Regions from separate parts of the Hydrogenophaga sp. H7 genome, predicted to be linked through region 2. Evidence: predicted binding sites of a transcription regulator. Region 2 holds the regulator's gene; each other region holds the start of a gene.
What was found. The regulator FNR, encoded in region 2, switches genes on or off when oxygen is low (the NO sensors DNR and NnrR bind a similar motif). The targets are predictions, from matches to a motif close to TTGATNNNNATCAA.
Positions count from the first base shown of each region.

Region 1: the regulator FNR is predicted to act here: its motif matches at 3,805-3,818, upstream of BC358_RS00730 (TraR/DksA family transcriptional regulator).
Region 3: the regulator FNR is predicted to act here: its motif matches at 4,430-4,443, upstream of BC358_RS03590 (fatty acid desaturase).

Region 1 is NZ_MCIC01000001.1:134,647-144,300, forward strand. Features, by position in the region: gene BC358_RS00705 (polyamine aminopropyltransferase) at 1-490, shown strand, start outside; gene BC358_RS00710 (FAD-dependent oxidoreductase) at 498-2,072, shown strand; gene BC358_RS00715 (S-adenosylmethionine decarboxylase family protein) at 2,083-2,466, opposite strand; gene BC358_RS00720 (VOC family protein) at 2,472-2,906, opposite strand; gene BC358_RS00725 (hypothetical protein) at 2,919-3,296, opposite strand; gene BC358_RS00730 (TraR/DksA family transcriptional regulator) at 3,336-3,722, opposite strand; gene BC358_RS00735 (enoyl-CoA hydratase/isomerase family protein) at 3,928-4,767, shown strand; gene BC358_RS00740 (PhaM family polyhydroxyalkanoate granule multifunctional regulatory protein) at 4,791-5,843, shown strand; gene BC358_RS00745 (FIST N-terminal domain-containing protein) at 5,868-7,151, shown strand; gene BC358_RS00750 (ProQ/FINO family protein) at 7,132-7,959, opposite strand; gene BC358_RS00755 (helix-turn-helix transcriptional regulator) at 8,039-8,770, opposite strand; gene BC358_RS00760 (hypothetical protein) at 8,900-9,654, shown strand, end outside.
Region 2 is NZ_MCIC01000014.1:113,696-123,349, forward strand. Features, by position in the region: gene BC358_RS09600 (cbb3-type cytochrome c oxidase subunit 3) at 6-143, shown strand; gene ccoP (cytochrome-c oxidase, cbb3-type subunit III) at 174-1,088, shown strand; gene ccoG (cytochrome c oxidase accessory protein CcoG) at 1,128-2,600, shown strand; gene BC358_RS09615 (FixH family protein) at 2,694-2,930, shown strand; gene BC358_RS09620 (hypothetical protein) at 2,979-3,272, shown strand; gene fnr (fumarate/nitrate reduction transcriptional regulator Fnr) at 3,351-4,070, opposite strand; gene hemN (oxygen-independent coproporphyrinogen III oxidase) at 4,248-5,627, shown strand; gene BC358_RS09635 (sulfite exporter TauE/SafE family protein) at 5,678-6,352, shown strand; gene BC358_RS09640 (DMT family transporter) at 6,358-7,299, opposite strand; gene aceA (isocitrate lyase) at 7,595-8,926, shown strand; gene BC358_RS09650 (DUF4189 domain-containing protein) at 9,134-9,529, shown strand.
Region 3 is NZ_MCIC01000001.1:734,949-744,602, reverse strand. Features, by position in the region: gene BC358_RS03605 (symmetrical bis(5'-nucleosyl)-tetraphosphatase) at 1-649, shown strand, start outside; gene BC358_RS03600 (DEAD/DEAH box helicase) at 661-2,127, opposite strand; gene BC358_RS03595 (neutral zinc metallopeptidase) at 2,196-3,095, opposite strand; gene BC358_RS03590 (fatty acid desaturase) at 3,208-4,311, opposite strand; gene dcd (dCTP deaminase) at 4,482-5,051, opposite strand; gene guaD (guanine deaminase) at 5,089-6,363, opposite strand; gene BC358_RS03575 (BMP family ABC transporter substrate-binding protein) at 6,438-7,511, opposite strand; gene BC358_RS03570 (glycosyltransferase family 39 protein) at 7,585-9,129, opposite strand; gene BC358_RS03565 (adenosine deaminase) at 9,201-9,654, opposite strand, start outside.

The DNA.
Region 1 (9,654 bases), on a different contig from region 2:
GATCGTCAACACCGACGCCTTCCGCTGGCTGGAGGAAGGCATCGACATGTTCGACGTCATCGTGGTGGACTTTCCCGACCCGACCAATTTCTCGGTCGGCAAGCTCTACACCGAGTCCTTCTACGCGCTGCTGTCGCGGCGCCTGTCGGCCAGCGGTTTTGCGGTCGTGCAGACCACCTCGCCGCTGGTGGCGCGCCAGAGCTACTGGACGGTGGCGACCACCATCGAAGCCGCCGGCCTGCGTACCGCGCCGTACCACGCGCACGTGCCCAGCTTCGGTGAGTGGGGTTTCATCGTCGCCAGCCACCGGCCGTTCTCGCCGTCCGTCACGCCGCTGCCCGAGGGCCTGCGCTTCCTCACGCCCCAGACCCTGCCGCTGCTGTTCGACTTCCCGGCCGACATGGCGCGGATGCCCACCGAGGTGAACCGCCTGTCGAACCAGGTGCTGGTGCACACCTACGAAACGGAATGGGGAAAGGTCTCGAAGTGAAGGCCCCATGGCTCTGACGCGGCGCGACTGCCTGGGCTGGCTGGGCGCGTCGGCGGGGGCGGGCCTGCTCGGCTGCCAGCCGGCGCCGAGCGAGGTGACGGGCGGCTTCACCGGACCCGACCCGGCGCGCGGCCACCGCTGGCGCGATGCGGCGCTGGCCCAGCCGGCCGAACAGCGCCGCGCCGACGTGCTGGTGCTCGGCGGTGGCGTGGCCGGGCTGGCGGCGGCGCGGGCGCTGACGATGGCCGGCATCGAGGATGTCGCGCTGCTGGAACTGGAGCCCGAGGCCGGCGGCAATGCGCGTGCCGGGCGGCTGGGTGGTCTGGCCTGTCCACTGGGCGCGCACTACCTGCCCGTGCCCTCGGACGACGCGCCCGAGCTGCAGGGCTGGCTGGAGCAGATCGGCCTGCGCCAGCGCGTGGCCGGCCGCTGGGTCTACGACGAACGCCACCTCTGCCACAGCCCGCAGGAGCGTCTGTACTGGAACGGCACCTGGCACGACGGCCTGCTGTCGCTGGACGGTGTGGCGGCGTCCACGCTGGAGCAGTACCGGCGCCTGAGCCGCCTGATCGACGAGGCCCGGCGCTCGCAGCGCTACGCCATGCCGGCGGTGCGCGTGCCGGTGACCGACACCGTGCGCGCGCTCTGGGCGCAGAGCTTTGCGCAGTGGCTCGATGGCCATGGCCTGAACGACCCGCAGCTGCGCTGGTACCTCGACTACGCCTGCCGCGACGACTACGGCGCCGGTGCCTCCGCGGTGAGTGCCTGGGCCGGCATCCACTACTTCGCCAGCCGCCACGGCTTTCCCTCACCGGGTGATGAGGGCGAGGCCGAGCCCCTGCTGACCTGGCCCGAGGGCAACGCCTGGCTGGTGCAACGGCTGGCCATGGGACTGGGCGACCGCCTGCACACGGGGCAGGGCGTGCTGCGCGTGCGCCCGGGGCGCCAGGGTGTGGCGGTCGACAGCGTGTCGCCGGACGACGGGCGGATCACCCGCTGGCAGGCCCGAGCGGCGGTGGTGGCGCTGCCGGTGTTCATCGCCCGGCGGGTGATCGATCCGCTGCCGCCGGTGGTGTCGGCGCGGGCGGCCGGCCTGCGCATGGCGCCCTGGGCCGTGGTCAACCTGCTGCTGGACGACGCTCCCAAGGACCGCGGCGGCGCCCACCCGGGCTGGGACAACGTCACCTATGGCACCGCCGGCCTGGGCTATGTGGACGCCAGCCACCAGTCGCTGCAGCGGGTGGCCGGGCCGCGCGTGTGGACCTGGTACCTGCCGCTGGGCGACGAGCCGGGCGCGCGCCAGGCGCTGCTGGATCGGCCCTGGACCCACTGGCGCGACCGCGCGCTGGCCGAGCTGTCGCTTCCGCACCCGGACCTGCCGGCGCGGGTGCGCGAGGTGGCGGTGACGCGCTACGGCCATGCGATGGCCATCCCGGCGCCCGGATCGCTGTACGAGGGGCCGTGGCACGACGACCGGCTGGCGTTTGCCCACGCGGACTGGGCCGGGTACTCGGTGTTTGAGGAGGCCTTCACACGCGGCCACCTGGCCGGGCAGCACATCGCGCGCCGGCTGCGCGGCTGAACGAGAGGGATCAGGCGGCGGGCGCCGCGCCGCGCTCGACCGAACGCCGGACGACCTCGGCCGGCGCAAACAACACCAGCAGCGCGTCCATCAGCTGTTGCGCGCGCGCCGAGTGGTCGGCGCCGAAGTTGCAGACGTACACGTCCAGGCTCACGCTGCGCGACTCCGGCCAGGTGTGCACGCACAGGTGCGACTCGGCCAGCAGCACCGTGGCGGTGACGCCGCCCGGGCCCTGCGGCGTGTCGGGGAAGCGATGCCCCAGTTGCGCCACGGCCTGCAGGCCGCTGGCCTGCACCCGCTGCACGGAGGCGGCCAGCAGCCGCTCGGCGTCGGTCAGCCAGGCCTGGTCGCAGCGGCAGCCGCGCAGGTCGGCGGTCAGGTGCAGGCCGTTCACGGCGCTCAGGCGGCGAAGATGGCCTCGGTGCTGGCGAAGCCCTTGACCTCGATCGGGTTGCCGAAGGGGTCGCAGAAGAACATGGTCCACTGCTCGCCCGGCTGGCTCTCGAAGCGCACCTGCGGTGGCAGCACGAAGTCCACGCCCGCAGCGGTCAGGCGATCGGCCAGCGCGCGCCACTCGGACAGCAGCAGCACCAGGCCGAAGTGTGGCATCGGCACCAGGCGCTCACCCACGCGGCCGGTGCGCGTGGTCTTGAACGGCTCGCCCAGGTGCAGCGAGATCTGGTGGCTGAAGAAGTCGAAGTCGACCCAGGTGTCGGTGCTGCGCCCTTCGGTGCAGCCGAGCACGCCGCCGTAGAAGCGCCGCGCCTCGTCCAGGTCGGTGACGTGGAAGGCGAAGTGGAACAGGCTTCGGGCGGGCAGCGTGCTGGAGGTCATCCGCGCAGGATATCAGCGCTGTGTCGGGTCGGCGGCCTTCTGGTCGAACTTCAGGAAATACTGGCGCGCCATCGCGACGAGCTGGGCATCGCTGGGGTGGTCGCTGTTGACCACATCGACCACGGCCTTGTCCGTCGCGTGCGCGTTGTGCTTGCACCAGTCGCGGAACTCGATCTTGGCGCTGGCCGGACCGGTCAGCAGCACCTCGGACACACCCTCCAGCGAGTCCGCGATGGCCTTGAAGAAGTCCTTGTCGGCGCCGACGTGCCCGTGCTTGGGCGTGTGCTGCTGGCGCGCCTTGACGCGCTGCGCCTCGATGTGCTCCTTGTCGAACATCAGCACGTGGGCCTGGCTGTGGTCCATCCAGACGACGGCGTGGAATGTGGTCATGCAAAGTACTCCTGAAAAAAGTGAGGAAAGAAAAAAAGATCAGTAGCCGGCCGGCTTGGTGGCGCCGCTGGCCTGTTCGGCCTTGTCCTGGCAGGCCACACAGCGCAGGGCCACAGGGTTGGCGTGCAGGCGGGCGGTGGCGATCGCATCGCCGCAGTCCACGCACAGGCCGTAGCTGCCGTCGGCCACGCGCTGCAGCGCCTCGTCGATGGCGACCAGCTCGGCCGACTCGCGCTCTTCCATGGCAAACGCCAGGTCGCGTTCGGCATCGGCCTGCGCCCAGTCGTCGCTTTCGGTCTCGCGCGCGTTGGCCGCGGCCTCGGCGCGACCGATCTTGCCGCCACGCTGCGCCCGCAACTGCGCTAGCACGTCGGCGCGCATGGCCTGCAGCTGCTGCCGGAAGGTGTCGGAAATGGGGGTGTTCATGGGTTCTCCTCGTGTGTGGGTTCTGGGTCGGGCGGGTCTTGCGACCACGGTTTCATGGTGCGCCCGACTGTGTGTGACTGCCTTGATCGACGTCAAGCCCGCCGCCGTTCGGGCCGGTTGCCAAGGGGAAATCCCCGGCGGAAAACGCTGCGTTCCCCCGCAGAATCGACGCTTTCATTCTCAAGAATCTGCAGGAGAAAGAACGATGTCCGCTGTCGACTACAGCCGCTACCAGACCCTCGACATCACGCGCCGCGGCCCGACCGTGGACGGCGTGCCCTCGGTGCTGGACATCCGCATGAAGGCCGACGGCCCCGGCGGCAACGGCAAGCTGCCCACGGCCGGCCACGAAGGCCACTGGGAGCTGAGCGAGATCTGGCGCGACGTGGGCCGCGACGACAGCGTGCGCTGCGCCGTGCTGCGCGGCAGCGGCATGGGCTTCTCGGGCGGTGGCGACCTCGCGCTGGTGCAGGACATGGCGACCGACTTCGAGGTCCGCACGCGGGTCTGGAAGGAGGCGCGCGACCTGGTCTACAACGTCATCAACTGCGACAAGCCCATCGTCAGCGCCATGCACGGCCCGGCCGTGGGGGCCGGCCTGGTGGCGGGCCTGCTGGCGGACATCTCGATTGCCGCGAAGAGCGCCAAGATCGTCGACGGCCACACGCGCCTGGGCGTGGCGGCGGGCGATCACGCGGCCATCGTCTGGCCGCTGCTGTGTGGCCTGGCCAAGGCCAAGTACTACCTGATGCTGTGCGACCCGATCAGCGGCGAGGAGGCCGAGCGCATCGGCCTGGTGTCGCTGGCCGTCGACGACGACGCGCTGCTGGACAAGGCCTGGGAGGTCGCGGATCGCCTCGCCTCGGGAAGCCAGACCGCCATCCGCTGGACCAAGTACTCGCTGAACAACTGGCTGCGCCAGGCCGGCCCGGCCTTCGACACCTCGCTGGCGCTCGAATTCATGGGTTTTGCCGGACCGGATGTGCGCGAAGGTGTGGCATCCTTGCGCGAGCGCCGTGCGCCGCGTTACGGTGCCGACACCTGACCATGTTCCACGAGGAGACCGCCATGAGCGACACCAGCGGATTCGGCAAGTTCGTCCCCGGTTTCGAGTTCCTGCAGAACCTCGCGGGGCAGGCCGCCGGCGGCGTCGCGGAGGGCCTGGGCAAGAGCCTGCCGCAGATGCCCAATCTGGGCCACTGGGTGGCGCCGACCTTCAACGTCGAGGACCTGGAAAAGCGCATCGAGGAATTGAAGGCGGTGCAGTTCTGGCTGGACCAGAACGCCAAGGCCCTGGGCGCGACCGTCCAGGCGCTGGAGGTGCAGAAGATGTCGCTGGCCACGCTCAAGGCGATGAACTTCAACCTCGGCGATGTGGCCAACGCGCTCAAGCTCAAGGCGGCCGACACGGTGTCGGGCCTTACCGGCAAGGTGCCGACACAGTTCGCGGGGCTTGAGATTCCCGAGCGCACCTACGGTAACCCCGGCGCCCCGTCCGAGGCGGCCGAACCGGCTCCGGGGCCCGCCGCGCAGCCCAAACCCCGCAAACCCGCCGCCAAGGCTGCGCCGCCAGCCGATGCCGCGCCGGGCGTGGTCGATCCCATGGCCTGGTGGGGCGCGCTGTCGCAGCAGTTCCAGCAGATCGCCAGCACCGCGATGAAGGACATGGCCAAGCAGGGCGCACTGGACGCCACGCGCAACGTGGCCAGCGGGTTGACCGAGCAGGCGGTCAAGACCGCCACGGGAATGGCCGCCAAGGCGGGCCGCTCGGTGGGCGACACCGTCGGCCGCGCGGCCGGCATGGGCTCGGCGGCGGTGCGCGCTGTCACTGGTGGCTCGTCGGCGGCGGACAAACCGGCGGCCGCCAGAAAGCCCGCACCGAAGGCCCGCCGCGCCGCACCCAAGAAGGTTGCCGCGAAGAAACCAGCCACGAAGGCTGCTCCTGCCGCGCCCACACAGCCCCTGGGTGCGGGCGACTGGCCCATGCCCACCGCGTTCTTCCCTGGCTTCCTGCCGGCGTCCGGTGCGGCCGCGAAAAAATCGCCCGCCGCCAAGGCCCCTGCGACCAAGAAGACCGCTGTCCGCAAGACCGCGGCCAAGAAGGCCCCGCGCCGTCGCTGAACTCCGGGAAGGTCTGCCACCGCCATGAAGCTGTTTCCCTACGCCCACGCGACCCACCCGCAGTGGCGCATGGCCGCGGCCCTGGTGCTGGCCCAGCTGCGCGCGCAGATGGCCCTGCCGGCCTACGCCGCCACGCCGTCGCTCGGTCTGCTCTACATCACCGACCACTACGCCACCCAGGCGCAGGCCATCCTCGACCACCTGAGCGCCGAGCTGCCCGAGATCACCGACTGGTCCGGCACCGTGGGGGTTGGCATCGCGGCCAACAACGTCGAGTACTTCGACGAACCTGCGCTGGCGGTCATGCTGTGCGACCTCAGCCCCGACCAGTACCGCGTCTTCAGCGGTGTCGCGCCGCTGCCGGCCAGCGGCAGCGAGCCGTCGGGCTTCGTCGCGCACACGGCGCTGCTGCACGCCGACCCGGGCGCGCACGACCTGGGTGAGCTGGTGGCCGAGGTCGCCGACCGCACGCAGTCGGGTTACGTGTTCGGTGGCCTGGTGGGAAGCCGCTCGGCCAGCGTTCAGTTCGCCGCCAGCAGCGCCGGCCACCTCCAGGGGCAGGGGGCGGTGGGTGGGGTGTTCAGCGGCGGTATCAGCGGCGTGGCCTTCGGTCCGGAGGTGGAGCTGATCTCGCGTGTGACCCAGGGCGCGCAGCCAATCGACCGCGAACGCACGATCACCGCGGTCGAGGGCAACCTGGTGCTGGAACTCGACGGCGAACCCGCGCTGGACGTGCTGCTGCGCGAGCTGGGAGTGTCGCTGGCGCAGCCGCAGCAGGCGATGGAGCGGCTGCGCCGCACCCTGGTCGGTCTCACGCTGCCGCAGCACCTGCTGGCCGATGCGCCCGCGCAGCGCCATGCGCGCGGCCAGTTCGGCCCGGAGGTCATGGTGCGCCACATCATCGGGCTGGACCCGGCCCGCCACGGCGTGGCGGTGGCCGAGCACCCGCCGCTGGGCGCGCGGCTGGCCTTCTGTGAGCGCCACATGCAGGCAGCGCGCGCCGACCTGATCCGCGTCTGCAGCGAGATCCGCGAAGAACTGGAGCCCGAGACCCTGGGCATGGGCTCCAGCATGGTGGCGGCCGACCCCGAGCCGGTGGCGGCGCGCCACATCGTCGGCGCCATCTACGTCAGCTGCTCGGGCCGTGGGGGACTGCACTTCGGGGCGCCCAGCGCCGAACTGCAGATCGTGCGCCGCGCGCTGGGCGACGTGCCGCTGGTGGGCTTCTTCGCCGGCGGCGAGATCGCACACCAGCAGCTCTACGGCTACACCGGTGTGCTGACGGTGTTCACGGCGCCGGGGGTTTAGCGGCCGCCTGCCGCGCCCGCGCGCGTTCGAGCGAGCGGTTGGCGTCGAGCACGTGCAGGCCGTACATGTCGGCGAACTCGTTGATGCCCTTGCCGCTGGCCTCGAAGGCGCGCAGCAGCGCGTCCTCGCGGGCGGCGCGGGCGCTGGCCTCGGCCAGCGCGTCGCGGCTGATCTGGTTCACCTCTTCGTCGCGGCCGTGCACGCGCTGCAGGTACTCGTCGGGTGAAAGGCCCGAGGCCTCGTAGGCCTTGAGGATGCGCTGGCGCAGCTTCGGGCGCAGGTCCTCGCGGCTGCGCGCGCCGCGGCGGCGGAACACCTCGATCAGCGCGTGGTGCACCTGCTCGGGCGTCAGCGCCTCCACCGGTTGGCCGCTCAAGTCGTGGCGCTGCTGGCCCGAGGCGATCACCGTGAGGTAGCGGGTGGAGCGCGCGTGCAGCGCCAGCGCGGCCTTCAGGCTGTCCTTCTCCAGCACCCCGGGGTGGGCGGCCAGCAGGTCTTCAAAGATGCCGCGCTTGAGGGGCAGCGGTGTCTCGCCGAACAGCACCGGGCAGAGCGAAGCCAGCTGGTCCAGCACCGGGTGCTGGCGCGCAGGTGCCGCCTGGGCGGGCCGCTCGGCACTGGCCGCTCCTGGGGCCTGCGGGCGCCGGCCACCGCCGTGGCGGCCGCCTTGATTGCCACCATTGCGGCCGCCACGTGGCCGTTCGTTTCGGCGCGGTGGGCGGGCGTCACTGGCGGGCTGGGTGGCAGGGCTTTCAGCGGGCGCCGCAGCGGTGTTGTCGGGCATGTCGTGGTCGGCGGAAGCGGTCATGGCGAAGCAGAAATGAAACAGCCCGGGGTCCGGGCAAGCCCGACATCATGCCAGCCCGGCCGCGCCGCGGGTGGCGCCGTCAGCGGCGCAGTGCGCTGAAGGCCTCGAACTCCCAGCTGCGCATCGCCAGCACCAGCGTGTAGCCCTCGCGGTCTTTGTGCGCCAGCTTCTGGTCGGTCTGGTGCTGCTGCGCGAAGTCCTGCGCCACCTTCTGCAGCCTTTCAAGGAACACCGGCGCCAGTGCGCGGCTGACCGAGCCGTGCACCAGCATCACGCCCTCGCCCGCGCCGTCGAAGCCGCCTGCGAAATAGTCCAGCAGCGCGTGCTCGCGGAAGTAGTTCATCACCGGGCCGTGCGGGCGCCAGCGGAAGGTCTTGGCCAGCTTGAGGCGGTAGCGGTTGAGCGGGCGCAGCTCGATGATGCCGATGCGGTCCAGCTGTGCGAGGTACTTCACGCACTCGGCCTCGCTCAGCCGGTAGGCCGCGGTGATCTGCTCCAGCGTCCACTGGCTGAGCACGCAGATCGCCACCAGCAGCAGCTTCTTGTCGGCCACCACGGCGCGCTCCTGCTCGGCCGTCATCTCCTTGAGCAGCGGCTGCGCATCGGCCACGCGGCGCGCCAGTTCGGCGAAGTCGATCTTGAGCGCGCGGCAGATCTCGTCCACCCGCGAGAGCGACATGTCGCCCTTGGCCAGCATGCGCTTGACGCTCGACTCGGCCATGCCGAGGGCCTGCGCCAGGTCGGCGTAGGTCATCTGCGCGGCCTTGAGTTCCTTCTTGATGGTGGCGACGAGGTCGAGGGTGGTGCTCATGCGGTGCGGGTACCGCATGGCGATACCGGTGGTGAAGAGGAAGGCCACTGTATCGCACGGTGCGCCCTGATCTGAGGGGTCGGCCGGGACACTGCGCCCGCCGTTCCACCGACCCACGAGTGTCCTTCCATGCGCCTTCCCGCCGTTGCTCCCTCTCCCGCCTTCGGGCGCTGGGCCGCCGCTCTGCTGCTGCTCTGGCTGATTGCGCTGACCGCCGGCCCTGCGCTGGCCGAGGCGCTGGGCCTCGCGCTCAACGCCCACGGCCATGCGCAGCTGCACGCACACGGCCACCCCTTCGTCGATGCGCGCATCCTGCTGGGTGTTCCGAACGCGATGGACGTGCTGACCAACGCCCCGCTGGCGCTGGCGGGCCTCTGGGGCCTGCTGGTCATGCGGCGCCGCGCGTTGCCCGCCGCGACGCGGCTGGCAGCCCGGATGTTCTTCGCCGGCCTGGTGGCCACCGGTTTCGGCTCGGCTTGGTACCACTGGGCGCCCGACGCCACCGGCCTGGTCTGGGACCGCCTCGGCATGGCGGTGACCTTTGCCGGTGCGCTCGCGATGGCGGTGGCCGAACGCGTGGGCCAGGTGCCGGCGCGGCAGGCGCTGCGCGTGCTGCTGCCGCTGGCGCTGCTCTCGGCCATCCTGCCAGCGTCCAACGGCAACGTCCTGCCCTGGGCCGTGCTGCAGTTCGGCGGCATGGCGCTCATCGTCCGCCTGGCGCTGCTCACGCCGGTCGCGGGCGCCATCGGCATCCGCCTGGGCGCCCTGATCGGCCTGTACGCGCTGGCCAAGCTGCTGGAGCTGGGCGACGAAGCCGTGTTCCGCGCGACCGCCGGCGCGGTTTCTGGCCACAGCCTCAAGCACCTGGTCGCGGCCCTGGCGGC
Region 2 (9,654 bases):
AGACCATGGACATCAACGATCTTCGCAGCATCGTCACGGCGATCAGCCTGCTGACCTTTGTCGGCATCCTGGTCTGGGCCTGGTCCAAACGCAATCAGCGCGATTTCGAAGAGGCGGCCCAGCTGCCTTTCCAGGACGACTGAGCGATTGCGGAACGAACACGAGAAAACATCATGAGCGACTTCATCAGCGACTTCTGGCACCTCTACGTGGCCGGCATCACGCTCGTCAGCATCATCGCCTGTGCGGTGCTGCTATACATCAGCGGCACGACCAAGGCCGCCACCCACGCCGACAACACCACGGGCCACGTATGGGACGGTGACCTGCGTGAGATGAACAACCCCCTTCCCAAGTGGTGGGTGTACCTGTTCATCATCACTGTGGTCTTTGCCCTCGTCTACGGCGCCCTTTACCCGATGTTTGGCAAGTTCCAGGGTGCCCTGGGCTGGTCGTCCCAGGGGCAGCACGCCGCAGAGGTGAAAAAGGTCGAGGACGCCATTGCCCCGATCTATGCGAAGTACAACGGCATGAAGCCGGAGGAGATCGCGGCCGACGCCCAGGCGATGGCCATCGGCGAGCGCCTGTTCATGAACTACTGCGCCCAGTGCCATGGTTCCGACGCCCGCGGCGCCAAGTCCTTCCCCAACCTTGCCGATGGCGACTGGCTGGGTGGTTCCGATCACGCCTACATCAAGACCACGATTGCACAGGGTCGTACCGGCGTCATGCCCCCGATGGCTGCGGCTGTGGGTGGTCCTGAAGACGTCAAGGACGTGGCCCACTACGTGCTCAGCCTCTCCGGCAGTCCGAGCGATTCGGTTCGTGCTTCGCAGGGCAAGGCCAAGTTCGCAGCTTGCGCGGCGTGCCACGGCCCCGAGGGCAAAGGCATGGCAGCGGTGGGTGCGCCCAACCTGACCGACGGCGTCTGGCTGCATGGCTGGGGCGAAGAGGCGATCATTCGTGCCGTCAACAATGGTTTCAACAACCACATGCCGCCGCAGGCCGCGCTGCTGAACGAAGCTCAGATCAACGTGCTGGCTTCCTATGTCTGGGGTTTGTCCAACAAGCCTGCCGCCAAGCAGTGATGGCCTGAAGCAAGTTACTTCTCTCCCGCCGGGTCATCCGTGAGTTCTCCAGCGCCAGACGCCACAAGTACCGTTAAGCCTCCCGTGATTCCCATCGTTCCCGAGACGCCGAAAGGTGTCCTGGAGGACGATGAGGTGATGGTTTCCCTCTACGCCTCGCGAAAGAAGATCCATCCCCGTTCGGTGTCAGGGTTGTTCTCAAAGTGGCGCTGGGCGCTGGTCTGGTTCACCCAGATCATCTTTTACGGATTGCCCTGGCTGGAGTGGAACGCCCGCCAAGCGGTGCTCTTCGATCTCGAAGCGCGCCGCTTCTATATTTTTGGTCTGGTCCTTTACCCGCAGGACTTCATCTACCTGACAGGACTGCTGGTCATCTCCGCGCTGGCGCTGTTCCTGTTCACTGCGGTCGCCGGTCGCCTCTGGTGCGGCTATGCCTGCCCCCAGACCGTCTACACCGAGATCTTTCTGTGGATCGAGAAGAAGGTGGAGGGGGACCGGTCGGCGCGGATCCGGCTGGACGAATCGAGCCTGGACGCCCGCAAGTTCGGCAAGCGTTCGCTCAAACACGCCCTGTGGGTCCTGTTCGCCCTCTGGACCGGCTTCACGTTCGTTGGCTACTTCACACCCATCCGGGAACTGGCGAGTCTGAGCCTGGCCGCTTCACTGGGGCCCTGGCAGACCTTCTGGATCTTCTTCTACGGCTTCGCGACCTACGGCAACGCGGGCTTCATGCGCGAGCAGGTCTGCAAGTACATGTGTCCCTACGCCCGCTTCCAGAGCGCCATGTTCGACAAGGACACGATGATCGTGACCTACGACAAGGCGCGTGGGGAGCCGCGCGGAGCACGTTCGAAGAAAGCCGACCCCAAGGCCCTGGGCCTTGGGGCTTGCGTCGACTGCACGCTTTGCGTGCAGGTCTGTCCAACGGGCATCGATATCCGCAATGGACTGCAGTACGAATGCATTGGCTGTGGTGCCTGCATTGATGTCTGTGATGAGGTGATGGACAAGGTGGGCTATCCGCGGGGACTGGTCAAGTACTCGACGCAGAACGGCATGGCCAAGGGCTGGACCCGTGAGCAGATGGTCCGTCACGCTTTCCGTCCCAGGGTGCTCGTCTACTCCAGCGTTCTGGCGGTCATCACCCTGGCTGTGTTTGTCAGCCTCTTCCTGCGCACGCCGCTGAAAGTTGATGTGATTCGCGACCGTGGCGCGCTGGCGCGCATGGTGGAGCAGGGGCGCATCGAAAACGTGTTCCGCCTGCAGATCATGAATGCGACCGAGTCGCCGCAGCGCTACCAGATCAGCGTCGACGGTCTTGAGGGCGTGATGATCGCGTCGGAAACCGAGGTGGAAGTGCTTTCCACGGAAGTGCGTTCCGCCGCCGTGCGGGTGCAGCTCCCGCCCAACGCCGCGCCCGCCGGGTCGCACCCGATACGGTTCACCGTCCGGTCCACCGCCGCTGATGCGTCCGAGGTGGTGGAGAAGGCGGTCTTCATCGTTCCGCGCTAAACTGAAATTACACGCCTTATGGAACAAGTCATGTCAGCAATACCTCGTCCAGTCGACCGCGCGCCAAGCACGCCCTGGTGGAAAGTCCCGCACATGTGGATGGTGGTGGGAGGTCCTTTGCTGGTGATCGTTGCCGGCTTGGTCACCGTGGTCATCGCGGTGAAGAATCCGGACCCTGTGCTCAACAAGTCCGACTACGAAAGGGATCTTGCGGCGGCTCAGCGGCTGGAAGGGCAGGCCAAGGTCGATGCGATGGCCAAGTTGCAGCCGGCCCATCAGGCCCGCAATCACGCCGCCTCTCCCGTCGTCCCGGCGGCACCCTCCAAGTAGGACGCCACACCGCCGGATGTGACAACACAGGAGTGAAGGAGACGCATCATGAATGCTCAGCGGTGGATGTGGATAGCCTGGCCTGCCTTTCTGGTGGCTGCTGTGCTTGAGATGGTTGTTTTCGCCATGGTCGACCCTGGTGATCTCCATTGGTTCGGCAGCCCCCTGGAGTTGTCTCGCCAAGCCATCTACACCCTGGCGTTCTTTGTGTTCTGGGGTGTCACCATGGCATCGAGCGCGCTGACCACCCTGCTGTCCATGTCTCCGTTCGAAGTCAACCGCTGCCCGGTTCCCGAAGCGGAGCGCCCCCGGGACTGCGCCCGCAACGGCGGGTGCGGCTGACCCTCGGCTTGCACACAAAGAGAAACCCCGCTCAGGCCTCAGACCCGAGCGGGGTTTCTTTCGTTCAAACGCCCAGACTCAGCGGCAGCTCTGAGGGTTCACGATCTGCTTGAGCGCATCGGTGTTCTTGATGTGCACGTACCGTTGTTTGACTTCGATGGTGCCTTCCTCAACGAACTTCGAGAAAGTCCGGCTCACGGTCTCGAGCTTCATGCCCAGGTAACTTCCAATTTCCTCCCGGGTCATCCGCAGGATGAGCTCTGACTGCGAGAAACCTCGTGCATGCAGACGCTGGACGAGATTGAGAAGGAACGCTGCGAGACGTTCCTCGGCACGCATGCTGCCCAGCAGCAGCATCACGCTGTGATCGCGGACGATTTCCCGGCTCATGATCTTGTGGACATGGTGTTGCAGCGTGGTGAATTCCCGCGAGAGTTCCTCGACCTGGTCAAACGGCATCACACAGACCTCGGCGTCCTCAAGCGCAATCGCGTCGCAGGAATGGCGGTCGCTGACGATGCCGTCCATGCCGATGATTTCTCCGGTCATCTGGAAGCCGGTGACCTGGTCTCGCCCATCGGCCGTGGTCACGCAGGTTTTGAAGAAGCCCGAGCGCACTGCGTAGAGCGAAGTGAACTTGTCGCCGGTGTTGAACAGCGCGGTTCCCCGCTTGATCCTCCTGCGCGTGGAGATCACGGTGTCCAGCTTGCCCATTTCCTCGGGATTGAGGCCCATTGGCAAACACAACTCCCGAAGGTTGCAGCTGGAACAGGCGACTTTGATGCTGTGAATGTCCATAAATCTTCCAGATTTCGCCCGAAGCTTAACGCATGGCCACAAGTGCCAGCAAGGCGGGCGCTCTCATCCTCGTTGCGAGCACGGGGGAAAACCCGGGGCTTGGATGGCCCTTGATCTTGATCAAGGGTGCGATTTCCGCCTTGGTGCACATTCGCGCTGAGAACTGGAGAATTGTTTGTGAGTCACGCCATTTCAGACGAATTGCTCAAGCGATTCGACATCCCGGGGCCCCGCTACACCTCGTACCCCACCGCGGACCGCTTTGTAGAAGCGTTCACGGAGAGCGACTACATCCAGGCGCTGGAACAGCGTCGGGCAGGCTCGCTCGCGTTGCCGCTGTCGTTGTACGTACATATTCCTTTCTGCGAGTCTGTCTGCTACTACTGCGCCTGCAACAAGGTCATCACCAAACACCACGAAAGGGCTGCGGAATACCTGCGGTATCTGTCGCGTGAGGTGGAGCTGCAGGTACAGCATTTCGGCAAAGGGCATGCCGTGTCCCAGCTGCATCTGGGAGGAGGGACGCCGACCTTCCTGTCCGACGCCGAGCTGGAAGATCTGCTGACGATGATCCGGCGCAACTTCACGCTCGTGCCCGGAGGCGAGTACTCCATTGAGGTCGACCCCCGCACCGTGACGGACCAGCGTTTGCAGACCCTGGCCAGGCTGGGGTTCAACCGCCTGAGTTTCGGTGTCCAGGATTTCGATCCCGCTGTTCAGAAAGCGGTGCACCGGGTGCAGCCGGCCGAACAGGTGTTCGCACTGGTCGAGACAGCCCGCAAGATCGGGTTTGAGTCGGTCAACGTGGACCTCATTTATGGGCTGCCGCTGCAGACCCCTGAGTCGTTTGCCCGTACGCTTGCCCAAGTCAACCAGTTGCGCCCCGACCGCATCGCGCTGTATGCCTACGCGCATCTTCCGGCGCGTTTCAAGCCGCAACGGCGAATCGTCGCTGCCGAACTGCCCAGCGCGGGAGACAAGCTGTCGATGCTGTCGGCTTCGCTGGATGCCATGAGTGATGCGGGGTATGTCTATGTCGGCATGGATCACTTTGCGCTGCCCACGGATGCGCTGGCGGTGGCCAAGCGTCAAGGGCGCCTGCACCGGAATTTCCAGGGCTACAGCACGCAGCCGGATTGCGACCTGATCGCTTTGGGTGTCTCGGCCATCGGCCGCATCGGCGCGACCTACAGCCAAAACGCCAAGACGATCGAGGAGTACTACGACGCGCTGGACCAGGGGCGGCTGCCGATCGTGCGTGGACTGGCACTGACCAGGGACGACCTGCTGCGCCGCTCCGTGATCATGTCGCTGATGTGTCAGGGGCAGCTTCAGTTCGAATCGATCAACCTGGGGCACCTGATCGACTGCAAGAGCTACTTTGCGCGCGAGTTGGAGGTACTGGCTGGCTATGCCGAGCACGGACTGGTTCGCATCGACGACTCAGGTGTGGAGGTGACGCCGTCGGGCTGGTATCTGGTTCGCGCCATTGCCATGGTTTTCGACAAGAACCTGCAGGTCGACCAGGACCGGGCGCGTTTCTCCAAGATCATCTGACTCGCGTGGTTTCGAACCGGCGCGAGGGCTGCGACTGCTAGAGTTCTGCCATGCAAACATCCATGGCACTCACCGCACTGTTCATGGGGATCGCTGGAGGTCCCCATTGTGTTGCCATGTGTGGTGCCGCGTGTGCAGGCATCAGCCGTGGCGGGACTGGGCGCCAGAGCACATCGGCTCTGCTGACCTTCCAGGCCGGACGACTTCTCGGTTATTCCCTCTTTGGTGCTGTTGCTGCAGGGTCGGTGCAGGGTTTGGCATGGCTCGGAACCAACACTTCGGTGATCCGGCCGGTCTGGACCATGTTTCACGTGGCGGCGATGCTGCTCGGGTTGGTGCTGATCTGGCAGGCTCGCCAGCCAGCCTGGCTCGACGGGTTGGCCCAAGGCGTCTGGCGCAGGACGCGTCCTGTGCTCGGGCGGCTGGGAGCCAAGGCTCCCGCGGTGCTCGGCGTCGCGTGGGCCCTGATGCCATGCGGGCTGCTGTATTCCGCGCTGATGGTGGCGTCTTTGTCGGCCAACGCGATGGAGGGCGCGATGATCATGGCGCTGTTCTCTACTGGGACGTCACTGTCATTGACCATCGGTCCCTGGCTTTTGCTGCGTTTGCGAGGCGACGGCTCGGGTGGCTGGGGCATCCGGCTGGCAGGTATTGCACTGGCCGCCACCTCCGGTTGGGCGCTCTGGATGGGAATCACCGATCCCACCGGTCTGTGGTGCGCGTGAGCCTCTCAGCTTGAACGTCCTGGCAGGGTTGCCAGAACCAGGCCCAGCAAGGCGATACCAAAAGCAAGCATCTGGACGGTGCTGAGGGTTTCACCCATGAACAGCACACCGATGGTGGCTGCGCTGATCGGGAGCATCACTGTGAACACCCCGGCGCGAGCGGCGGGAACGGACTTCAGGCCGGTCATCCAGAGCCAGACTGTCCAGACACTGGCGGCGAGTGCGTAAAAGACCAGCAGGCCCCACATGGGTGCTGTGATGGAGGCGAAGTCAAAGGCTCTGGCCGCCCACAGCCCAAAGGGCGTGACCAGCACAAAACCCCAGAGGTTGATGATGGCGGATATCCGCTTGGGCCCCAGGCCTTCCGTGAGCCGCTTGCCAATGACCACATAGGAGGCTTCGCAAAGCACCGCAGCGAAGACCAGCAAGTTGCCCCAGAACTGCTGACCGAGACCGAACCATCCGACAGCTTGTGCGTGCGCGGTCCCGCCGGCCTTCTGCATTGAAAAGAGCCCGATGCCGACCGCAGCACACGCAATGCCAAGAGCGGTGCGCTTGCCGATGCGCTCTTTGAGAAACACCCAGCTGAGGACGGCTACCACCGCGGGAATGGATGACATCACCACACCAGCGGACACCGCCGTGGTCATCGACACGCCAAACAGCATGCAGATTGAGAACAGGAAGTTACCCAGAAAGGACTCAAGAAACAGCAGCTTTCGTGTGCGAGCGGACAGCTGGGGCTCTTCGGCAGGCTTGCGCAGCCATCTCCACATGGCCGCACCCCCGAGACCGAAGCGGAGCCACGCAAGCAGGAAAACCGGAAAGGCTGTAACCAATGGTTTGGAGAGTGCGACATAGCTCCCCACCAGCGCCATGCTGGCCGCGAGGCAGACATACGCACCAAATTTTGCGGGTGTGGTTGGTAACTTTGGCTGTGATGACATAGGGCGAGCATCATGCCCCAGTCAACAGTGATCAGTGTCTTCCAGATGGAGTTGTGTTATTTCGCAATGAGAAAAATCTCCTGCTGCGCTGCAAAATAATTTCTCAATACAAGAGAAATGATTTTGTATGGCGGAATGTGTTTTGGAGATTATTGATTTTAAACGGTTTTATTTTTGTCTTATATAAGACATAAGAGCTTCCAAAAGTCTTCTATAAGACTTAAAGTTCTCCCATCGGCTCCGGTCTGCAGCAGCGACAAGCCGTCCCGTTCATCAACCTCATGGAGAGTCCAAAATGCCCCAGTCCCTCAAAGAACAACTGAGCCGCCAACAGCAGATCGAAGCCCTGGAAAAAGACTGGGCAACCAATCCCCGCTGGAAGCTGGTCAAGCGCGGTTACTCCGCCGCTGACGTGGTGCGTCTGCGCGGATCAATGCAGCCCGAGTACACGCTGGCCCAGCGTGGCGCCGAGAAGCTGTGGGAAAAGGTCAACGGTGGCGCCAAGAAGGGCTACGTCAACGCCTTCGGCGCCATCACCGCCGGCCAGGCCATGCAGCAGGCCAAGGCTGGTCTGGAAGCCGTGTACCTGTCGGGCTGGCAGGTTGCTGCCGACGGCAACACCAGTGAAACCATGTACCCCGACCAGTCGCTGTACGCCTACGACTCGGTGCCCACCATGGTCCGCCGCATCAACAACACCTTCAAGCGTGCGGACGAGATCCAGTGGAGCCGTGGCATCGAGCCGGGTTCGCCGGAGTTCATCGACTACTTCCTGCCCATCGTCGCTGATGCGGAAGCCGGTTTCGGTGGCGTGCTCAACGCCTTCGAACTGATGAAGAACATGATCGCCGCCGGTGCTGCTGGCGTTCACTTCGAGGACCAGCTGGCCGCCGTGAAGAAGTGCGGCCACATGGGTGGCAAGGTGCTGGTGCCGACGCAAGAAGCCATCGAAAAGCTGATCGCCGCCCGCTTTGCTGCCGACGTGATGGGCGTGCCCACCATCGTGCTGGCCCGCACTGATGCCGAAGCCGCCAACCTGATCACCAGCGACCACGACGCCAACGACAAGCCTTTCCTGACCGGTGAGCGCACTCAAGAGGGTTTCTACCGAGTCAAGAACGGTCTGGAGCAAGCCATCAGCCGTGGCGTGGCCTACGCACCCTACGCCGACTTGGTGTGGTGCGAAACTGGCGTGCCCGACATCGGCTTCGCCCGTGAGTTCGCCCAGGCCGTGCACGCTGCCTGCCCCGGCAAACTGCTTTCCTACAACTGCTCGCCCTCATTCAACTGGAAGAAGAACCTGGACGACAAGCAGATCGCCAAGTTCCAGGACGACCTGTCCGCTCTGGGCTACAAGTACCAGTTCATCACGCTGGCCGGCATCCACATCAACTGGTTCAATACCTTCCAGTTCGCCCACGCCTATGCCCGCGGCGAAGGCATGAAGCACTACACCGAGATGGTGCAGGAGCCGGAATTCAAGGCGCGCGAGAAGGGCTACACCTTCGTGTCGCACCAGCAGGAAGTCGGCGCCGGCTATTTCGACGACGTGACCACCGTGATCCAGGGTGGGTCCTCTTCCGTGAAGGCCCTGACCGGCTCGACTGAAGAAGAGCAGTTCCACTGATCGCTCTGACGACCAGTTCGCAAGTACGAGACGTCAACCCCGGCTCGCGGCACCGCGATCCCGGGGTTTTCTCTTATTTCCAGTACGTGGTCTGTCGTCAAATTCCTACATTGGTGTGTTGCTTGGGGATATTCCTCCCTACCCGTGGGAGAATTTGCCGGGTAAAGCAGGTCGCTCAGGCCACTACAAAACAGGAGAGTCCAAGTGTTGAGCAAATGGAAATGGGTGTCTGTTCTGGCAATGTCCTTGACTTTGGCAGGATGTGGTGGGGGCGGCGAAGCCACAGCACGTGGTGCGATTGCGGTGAACACCATCAACGGTGTTGGCACTATTGTGACCAACTATGCTTCTCAGCCTGAAGCCAACAGCGATGCGTTGGTTCAGTGCGCACGCCTGGTTGGAACCGGCATGGGATGCGAGGTCATTCTTGAGTTCTCCGGTAACGGTACCTGTGGATCAGCCGCGAGAGGCAACAACAACGTCTGGGGTGTTGCCAGTGGCTCATCCAAGGAGGTTGCCGACTCGCGGGCCATGTCGGATTGTGTTGCCAAGGGTGGGACGAGCTGTGTGATCCCTGGGTGGCTTGAGACGCAGTGCAACTGATCTGCCAGGAGTGCAGCGAAGAACTGTGTGAAAATTGAAGCTCGTTGTTCTCTAGACTTCGTACTGCTTGGTTATGACACCGCGAACTAAACCGGAGCTCTTTGCTCAGGCCAGTTGAGGCCAGC
Region 3 (9,654 bases), on a different contig from region 2:
CCTGCTGGGCAACCACGACCTGCACCTGCTGGCGGTCGCGCACGGCGTGCGCAAGCCGCATCGCAGCGACACGCTGGACGACATCCTGCAGGCCCCCGACCGGGCTGCCCTGCTCGACTGGTTGCGCGCACGCCCCCTGGCGCTGCAGAGGCAGGGCTGGCTCATGGTGCATGCGGGTGTGTTGCCACAGTGGGACGCGGCGCAGACGCTGGCCCTGGCGGCCGAGCTCGAGGGCGAGCTGCGCGGTCCGGACTGGGGCGTGTTCCTGCACAACATGTACGGCAACCGGCCTGACCGGTGGAGCGAGCAGCTCCACGGGCTCGACCGGCTGCGCGTGATCGTGAACGCGCTCACGCGGCTGCGCTTCTGCAGCGCCGACGGTGTGATGGAGTTCGAGACCAAGGACAGCGCGGCATCAGCGCCTGCGGGCTTCATGCCGTGGTTCGATGTACCGCAGCGGCGCGCCGAGGGCACCCGCATCGCCTTTGGGCACTGGTCCACCCTGGGCGAGGTGCCGCGCCACGATCTGCTGGCGCTGGACACCGGGTGCGTGTGGGGCGGCTGCCTGACCGCGGCCCGGATCGGGTCCGACGGCGATGCCGAACGCATCAGCGTGCGCTGCGCGCAGGCCCAGAAGCCGGGCGCCTGAGCCCCGCGGGCTCAGGTGTTTTCCGCCGGAGCCGAAGCCTTGAACAGCGCCGGCACCTTCTTGCGGGACTTGATGTTGGGGGACAGGCGGCTGGTGGCCGCCGGTTTTGCCGCGGCCTCCCAGGACGGCTTGGCGTCTGCCGCCAGGGCGGGCTCATAGGGCTTGTCGAACAGCGGGTCAGCAGGCGCACGCGCCGGACGCGATGCACGGCGTTCTTCGCGCGGTTCACGGGGCTCGCGCGCTTCGCGGGCCTGGCGGATCTCGCGGCGACCTTCGTCGTCGCCTTCGCGCCAGGCGCGCTGGCCGTCGTTGAAACGGCCAGCGGGCTTGCGGTCGGCCTCCAACTCCAGCGCTTCGAGCTCAAGCTTCTTGCCGATCAGCTTCTCGATGTCGGCCATCAGGCGCGTGTCCTTGCCGCTGACAAAGGACACGGCCAGTCCCGAGGCGCCGGCGCGGCCCGTGCGGCCGATGCGGTGCACGTAGTCCTCGGCGTTGAACGGAATGTCGAAGTTGAACACCGCCGGCACGTCCTTGATGTCCAGACCGCGCGCGGCCACATCGGTGCAGACCAGCAGGTCGACTTCACCCTTCTTGAAGGCATCCAGCGCCTTCAGGCGCTCGTCCTGGCTCTTGTCGCCGTGCAGGGCCGTGGTCTTGAGACCCTCACGCTCCAGCGAACGGGCCAGGCGCGCGCAGCCGAGCTTGCTGTTGACGAAGACGAAGGCCTGCGTCACACCGCGCTCCTTGACGATCTGCTTGAGCGTCTGGCGCTTGTCGTCGTCGTCCACGCGGTAGAAATGCTGCTCCACCGTGGAGGCCGTGGCGTTGGAGCGGGCCACCTCGATGGTGATCGGGTCCTGCAGGTAGCTGCTGGCCAGGCGCTTGATCTCGGGCGAGAAGGTGGCCGAGAACAGCAGCGTGGTGCGGGTCTTGGGCAGGTAGCTCAGGATGCGCTGCAGGTCGGGCAGGAAGCCGATGTCCAGCATGCGGTCGGCTTCGTCGAGCACCACGTACTCGACTTGGTTGAGCACGCAGTTCTTGGCCTCGATGTGGTCCAGCAGACGGCCCGGCGTGGCCACCAGCACCTCGACACCCTTCTTGAGCTCCAGCGTCTGCGGCTTCATGTCCATGCCGCCGAACACCACCGTGCTGCGCAGCTGGGTGTGTTTCGCGTACTGCTTGATCTGGTCGGCCACCTGGTCGGCCAGTTCGCGCGTCGGCAGCAGCACCAGGGCGCGCACCGGGTGGCGTGCGGGCGAGGTGGAGGCGTTCTCGTGCTTGAGCATGCGCTGCAGCAGGGGCAGCGAGAAGGCCGCCGTCTTGCCGGTGCCGGTCTGCGCGGCACCCATCACGTCGCGCCCTTGCAGCACGACCGGAATGGCCTGCGCCTGGATGGGTGTCATGCTCTCGTAGCCCATTTCCGCGATGGCACGGGCGAGGTTGGGCGAGAGCTGGAGTTCGGAAAAGGATTGGGTCATGGACTTTCAGGTTAGCCGTCTATTGTCTCACTTTGACCCTTGATTGCCCAAATGTTGGGCAGCGGCACTCAGAGGGCCCGCGTGTTGAAGGTGTCGCAGGCCTGCACGCTGCCGGTTTCCAGCCCCTTGTGGAACCAGCGCTGGCGCTGTTCGCTGGTGCCGTGGGTGAAGCTGTCCGGGACCACCTGCCCCTGGCTCTTGCGCTGCAGGGCATCGTCGCCGATGGCGGCCGCCGCATTCAGCGCTTCCTCGACATCGCCGGGTTCCAGGATCGCCTTGCTCTTGTGGTTGTGATGCGCCCATATGCCGGCAAAACAGTCGGCCTGCAGTTCCAGCCGCACCGACAGCGCGTTGTATTCGCGCTCGCTGACACGGCGCCGGGCCTGCTCCATCTTTTCCGTCAGGCCCATCTGGTTCTGCACGTGGTGCCCCACCTCGTGCGCGATCACATAGGCTTGGGCAAAGTCGCCCGGCGCACCGAGCTGGCGTCGCAGAGTGTCGTAGAAGCTCAGGTCGATGTAGACCTTCTGGTCGCCCGGGCAGTAGAACGGGCCCATGGCGGACTGCCCCGTCCCGCAGGCCGTGGGTGTCGCGCCCCGGAACAGCACCAGCCGGGGCTGCTGGTACTGGGCACCACCCTGCTGGAACATGGCGGTCCAGACATCCTCGGTGCCAGCCAGCACGGAGGAGACGAAGCGCCCCATCTCATCGTCCGGCCTGTCGGTGCTCCCCGCCGGTACCGTCTGAGCAGGGCCGGACACCAGCTCACCCCCGTCGCCCAGCGCCCCCAGGATGGTCAGCGGGTTGATACCGAAGATCCAGCCCGCGATCAGCGCGATCACGATGGTGCCGAAGCCGATGCCACGTCCGCCCACACGGCGCGGGGCACCGCCGCCAAACATGCCGCCTCCCGGCTGGTTGCGGCGGTCCTCGATGTTGTCCGACTGGCGGTTGTTTTCCCATTTCATGCACTGCTCCTCGGGCCGCCTGCGGCGGGGCCATCGCCACATTATGCAAACGAAAGCAGCAATAAAAAGCGCTGCCGAGGCAGCGCTTGAGAAAGTACCGGGGCTGAGGATTTCAGGCCACAGCCGGCTTGAAATCGCTGGTCGGGCGGCCCTGGAAATCGGTCCAGCAGCGGCGCGTGAAGTCGTAGAGCTTGCACTTGCGCGCGGTCTCGAAGTACCAGCGCCAGGAGAAGCGCTGGATGATGATGCGGCCGGGCAGCGTGTACTCCAGCAGCTTCTGGGCGTTCTTGAGCTTGTACAGCGGCACGCTCATGTCCACATGGTGCGCCGTGTGTTCCATGATGTGGTGCATCAGCGCGCCGATCTTCATCGGGAAGGTCAGATGCACGGTGGTGGACACAAAGGGCGCGGCCTTGGCCCAGGCGTGCTTGTCGTCGTGCCACTGCACCGCCGTGTGGGTGTGGTGCACGTAGACCACGAAGCCGATCATCGCGTTCCAGAACAGGAACGGGATGACAAAACCGTAGCCCACCAGGGCCCAGGCGGACTGTTCGGTGGCGTAGGCGGCACCGATCAGTGCGGCGATCCACAGCGCGGCGTAGACGGTCACGAACACGCCGTCGCGCGTGAATTCGGGGCGGCTGGTGCCCATGTAGGTCTTGCGCGGGAAATACATGCGGTTCCACCACATCTCGACCAGGTAGTACAGCGCCGGACCCCAGCCGCTGCGGTAGATGCGCTCCATGAAGCGGCGGCCCGGCGTCAGGCCTTCAAACTCTTCCTTGGTCAGCGGGGCCCAGACAAAGTCGACGCCCTTGAGGTTGGTGTAGCCGTGGTGCACCACGTTGTGGCCGACTTCCCACAGGCTGTAGGGGGTGAGCGAGGGCACCATGGCAATGCGGCCCAGGATGCGGTTCAGGCCCCGGTGCGGCGTGTAGCTCTGGTGACAGGCGTCGTGGCCGATGATGAACAGGCGACCGATCACGAAACCCGCGGCCAGGCCGCACAGCAGCTTGGCCCACCAGGCGTCCAGCAGCACCGTGCCGACGATGAGCGCCAGGAAAACCGCCCAGTCGACGGCCAGCAGAACGATGCCCATGGCCGTGCGCTGCTCGGCGATCGGCGTCAGCCAGCCCCGGATCACCTTGCGGTGAGGCAGGGGCTGCCCGAGGGGAATCGGTTCAGGCGAAGAAGCGGCGGAGGTGGATTCGGACATGCTGGTCGAGAAAAGCGGGCGCCCGGCGGACGGGCATCATTTGGAAGGGCAATTTCGCACCGGATTGGGGTGAAATCGGGCAAACCTCTTGATTTTATCGGGCAGCGATGAAACCTGCCTGACAAAAGTCAAGCCAAAAATATGGGTTTTTCCGTCTAGAGAACGCCGTCTCAGGTTTTGGGCAAGGTCACGCCCACCTGCCCCTGGTACTTGCCGCCCCGGTCCTTGTAGCTGGTCTCGCAGACCTCATCGCTCTCGAAGAACAGCACCTGGGCACAGCCTTCACCCGCGTAGATCTTGGCGGGCAGGGGCGTGGTGTTGGAGAACTCCAGCGTCACATAGCCTTCCCACTCGGGCTCGAAGGGCGTGACGTTGACGATGATCCCGCACCGGGCATAGGTGCTCTTGCCCAGACAGATGGTCAGCACGCTGCGCGGAATGCGGAAGTACTCCACGGTGCGCGCCAGAGCGAAGCTGTTGGGCGGGATGATGCAGACATCGGAGTTGATGTCGACGAAGCTCTTCTCGTCGAAGTTCTTCGGGTCCACCACCGTGCTGTGGATGTTGGTGAAGACCTTGAATTCGGGTGCGCAGCGGATGTCGTAGCCGTAGCTGCTGGTGCCATAGCTGACGATCTTCTGGCCCGCGGCGTTCTGCCGGATCTGGCCCGGCTCGAAAGGCTCGATCATGCCGTGCTGCTCGGCCATGCGGCGGATCCATTTGTCGCTCTTGATGCTCATGCTGCGTGCTCCGGAGGTAAGCCGCAGATTGTAAGGATCACGCCGTCACGGTCTTTGCGACAAGGCGGTCGTCGCCCAGCACGATCAGCGCAAACAGCAGCTCATCCAGTGAATCGGCCTGTGCCGTCTTGCGCTCCAGCAGCGGCGTGGCCTTCGGATCCAGAACCACGAAATCGGCTTCATGACCCGGGGTGAGGTTGCCCACCACCCCCTCCAGGCCCAGTGCGCGCGCAGCGCCGGCCGTGTGCTGCCACCAGAGCTGGCCGGGCGTCAGGCTCAGGCCCGGCTTGGTGTGCCCCTCCCGCCCGATGTAGTAGGCGGCGAGCATGGTGTGGAAGGGCGAGAAGCTGGTGCCACCACCGACATCGCTGGCAAGGCCGTAGCGCATGCCGGCCGCGTCGGCGGCGGCGTAGTCGAAGAAGCCGCTGCCCAGGAACAGGTTGCTGGTGGGGCTGACGGCCGCCGCCGCACCGGTCTCGCGCATGAGGATGCGGTCGTGAGCGTCCAGGTGGATGCAGTGGGCATAGACCGCACGATCGCGCAGCAGGCCGAAGTCGCCGTACACCCCCAGGTAGCTGCGGGCCTGCGGATACAGCTCGGCCACCCATTTCACTTCGTCGCGGTTCTCCGCCACATGCGACTGGATCCACACATCGCTGTATGTCGCCGCCAGCTCGCCGGCACCGCGCAGCTGCGCGTCGCTGCTGGTGGGGGCGAAGCGCGGGGTGATGGCGTAGCCCAGGCGGTCGACACCGTGCCAGCGCCGGATCAGTGCCTCGGTGTCGACCAGGCTCTGCCCGGTCTGGTCGCGCACACCGTCGGGGCTGTGGCGGTCTTGCAGCACCTTGCCAGTGATGAAGCGCAGACCGCGCGCCTGGGCGGCTTCGAAGGCGGCGTCCACCGAGACCGGGTGCGAAGTGGCAAACGTCAGCGCGGTGGTCACACCATGGCGCGCCAGTTCGTCGAAGAAAAACTCCGCCACGCCACGGGCATAGGCCTTGTCGGCAAAACGGCTCTCGTGCGGGAAGGTGTAGTTTTCGAGCCAGGGCAACAGGCCGGCGGCCGGTGCACCGATCACGTCGGTCTGCGGGTAGTGCACGTGCAGGTCGATGAAGCCGGGCGCGATCAGGTGGCCGCGCAGGTCTTCAACTGCGACACCGGCCAAGCGGTCGATGAGTGCGTCGTGGCTGCCCGCGGCGCGCACCACCTTGCGACCGGTGGCATCGGGGCCGACGACCAGCAGGCCGTCGCTGTCGTAGAGCGGCAGGCCTTGGTCATCGAATCTCAGGAGGGCGGCACGGTAGGCTTTCATCGCCCCCGGAGCTTAGCGGCTCCAGGGACCGGCAGCATAGCGCCTGCCACATAGTCACCATTTGGCGGCGCGGGTCATCGCGGCAGCTTCGTGGCCACACCCTCGACCAGCCAGTTCATGCCCAGGATGGCGCCATCGTCCAGCGACTGGCCGGCGGCGATCATGGTCTTGCCCTCGTTGTCCTTCACACCCGTCTTGCCCCCAGCGAATACCGTCAGCCGGCCGTTGGCCATGTCTTTCTGACGCGCCAGCACCTCGGCCTGCACGGCGGCCGGCACCTTGCTGCCGAAGCTGTCGACGCGGATCATGCCCTCGCGCACACCGCCCCAGACCTGTGCGCTCTTCCAGCTGCCGTCCAGCACGGCCTTGACGCGGCGGGTGTAGTAGTCGCCCCACTGGTGGGTGACGGCAGCGACCTGCGCGTCCGGCGCGACCTTGCGCATGTCGGAGTGGTAGGCCACAGCCAGCTTGCCGCGCTCCTGCGCGGCCACCATCACCGCATTGGAGCCGGTGTGGAAGGCCAGTACCTCGGTGCCCTGGTTCATCAGGCTCATGGCCGCGTCGCGCTCGCGCGGCGGGTTGAACCACTCACCGAGGAACACGACGCGCACGGTGGCCTGGGGATTCACCGAACGCATGCCCAGGGTGAAGGCGTTGATGCCCTGCAGCACCTCGGGAATCGGGAAACCCGCCACGTAGCCGGCCTGCGTGGCCATCCGGCCGGCGGCGATGCCGGCGAGGTAGCGGCCTTCGTAGTAGCGCGCATTGGACGCCGCCACGTTGGGCGCAGTCTTGTAGCCGGTGACCGATTCGAACTTCACGTTCGGGAACTCCCGCGCGACCTTCAGCGTGGGCTCCATGTAGCCGAAGCTGGGTGTGAAGATGATCTGGTGGCCCTGCATGGCCAGGTCGCGGATCACGCGCTCGGCGTCCGGGCCCTCGGCCACGTTCTCGACGTAGCTGGTCTTGACCTGGCCAGGCAGCGCGGCCTCCACGGCCAGGCGGCCCTGGTCGTGCTGGCGCACCCAGCCGGCGTCGGTGAGTGGCGCGACGTAGACGAACGCGGCCTTGACCGGCGCCGTGGATTGGGGAAAAGCGGGGGAGAAAAAACAGGCGGCCGCGAGCGCGGCAGCGAGGTTTTTGTACATGGTGGTCCTCTACATGGCTTCCGGAAGACAAAAAAAGCGAGCCGGGGAAGCACCGGCTCGCTGGGACGTGATTTTACCGGTGTGCTGCCAGCCCCGGGTCGGACCGTGGCGGTCCGAGGTCGTACAGGTAGGCCGTGGTGCCGGGGCCGTCCAGTTGTTCGATCAGCGCTCCCCGGCGGTCCGCGTGGTCGAGGATGAAACGCTGCTCGTTGACCCTGACGCGCGGCCGGCAGTGGTTGCAGTTGTGGCTGAAAACGAACCAGGTCCGGCCCGCGCCCAGCACACGATCGATCTCGCTCAGGTAGAGCGCCGGCTCCCAGCGGTGAAAAGTCCCTTCAACAAACTCGCCGGTTTCGAACCCGTACCGCGCTGCGTAGAAGGAGAACGCGGGCACCGCGCCGTAGTACACATAGATCTGGTCCCCAACGCGCCGGTGGTCAGCCACCTCCTTCATCAGCTGCTTGATCTCCTCCATCACCGGGTGGTCCCGCAGATGCTGCCTGTCAAGGTCAACGGCATGGAACAGCAGCAGGCTGGCCAGTCCGAGGTACACGCTGCCTGACAGCCCCGGGTGCCGGTCGCGCAGCCATTGACGGCAGCGCTCCACCCCTTCGGCCAGCGCCAGGGCAGCGGCGGGCATCATGAACAGCAGGAACCGCCCGTGGAACGGGTAGCGCGACAGCGCCGAGGCGACCAGCGTGGCCACCAGCGTGAGCACCATGGCCAGGGCCAGGGGCCGTCGGCGCACCCAGAGCGACGCGGTCCCAACCAGCAGCAACAGCGACGGCACCGCGCCCGCGTGAAAAGAGAACAGATGGTTCAGAACGCCCGACAGGCTCGCGCGGTACCAGCCCCAGTGCGACCAGGGCGGCAGCGGCGCGAAGCTGCGGCGCCAGAAGTCGATGAGGGACGGGTTGGCCGCCACATGGCGAAGGTGCAGCAGGTACAGCACCGCGAAGCTGATCGCCCAGGCGGCGGCCACGCCGCCCCAGGAGCGGAGAAACGACGGGGCGCGCAGCTCGCGCCAGTGCGGCAACACCACCGCGCCGCCCAGCCCGGCCAGCACGAACACCGACGGATGGGAAAACCACACCGACAGTGCACCGGACAAGGCCAGTCGTGTGCGCGCCCGCGACTCGGCTGGCTGCTTCAGTGCCTCGCCGAAACACCACATCAGATAGGCCGCCACCAGCGCATCCAGCGAGTACTGCTTGAGTTCGCTGCTGTAGCGCACATGCTCCGGCGCCAGCGCCACCAGCGCCAGGGCCAACCAGGCGAAGGGCCTGCTGCCGTCCTGGCGCGCCAGCAGGAACACCATCGGCAGCAGGGCCAGACCGGCCAGGAGAGGGACCACCCGCAACAGGTCGTCGGAGCCACCCAGCAGGTGGTGGATCAGCCACTGGAGCAGGAGGAATCCCAGTGGTGCGGCCTGGTCGTACAGCAGCGGCTGCACCAGACCGGACAGGCTCTGGCGCTGGATGTTCACCCCCAGCATCGCCTCGTCGAGCCAGAGGGAACGCCCGGGCGCAAAGTAGTCCAGCCTGAGGAACAGGGCCCAGGCCAGCACGGCCAGCACAGGCAACCATTGCCACGGCAGCCCCGTCTTGCGCATCGTCACCGCCCCACTCCTTCGCCAAACGAATGGGCGAAATTGTGGGTTGCGACACTTTGGAAACGCTTAAGGCGGCCTCAGCCCACGGCGCACGCGGCGATGCGGTCGAACATCTCGCGCCGGCGCTGCTCGGAGACAAAGCTGGCCTCCACGCTGTTTCGCGCCAGCTGGACCACGTCCTCGCGGCTGAGGTCCAGGGCCTGCACCGTCTGTTCGAAGTTGGCGTTCATGTAGCCGCCGAAATAGGCTGGATCGTCCGAATTGACCGTCGCGCACAGGCCAGCGTCCAGCATCTTCTTCAGCGGGTGGTCGCGCAGGTCGTCCACCACGCAGAGCTTGAGGTTGGAGAGCGGGCACACGGTCAGCGGCATCCGGGTGTGGGCCAGCTCGGCCATCAGCAGCGGGTCCTGCAGCGCGGCCACGCCGTGGTCGATGCGCTGTACTTTCAGCAGGTCGATGGCCTGCCACATGTACTCGGGTGGTCCCTCCTCGCCCGCGTGGGCCACGAGCTTCAGACCCAGCTCGCGGCAG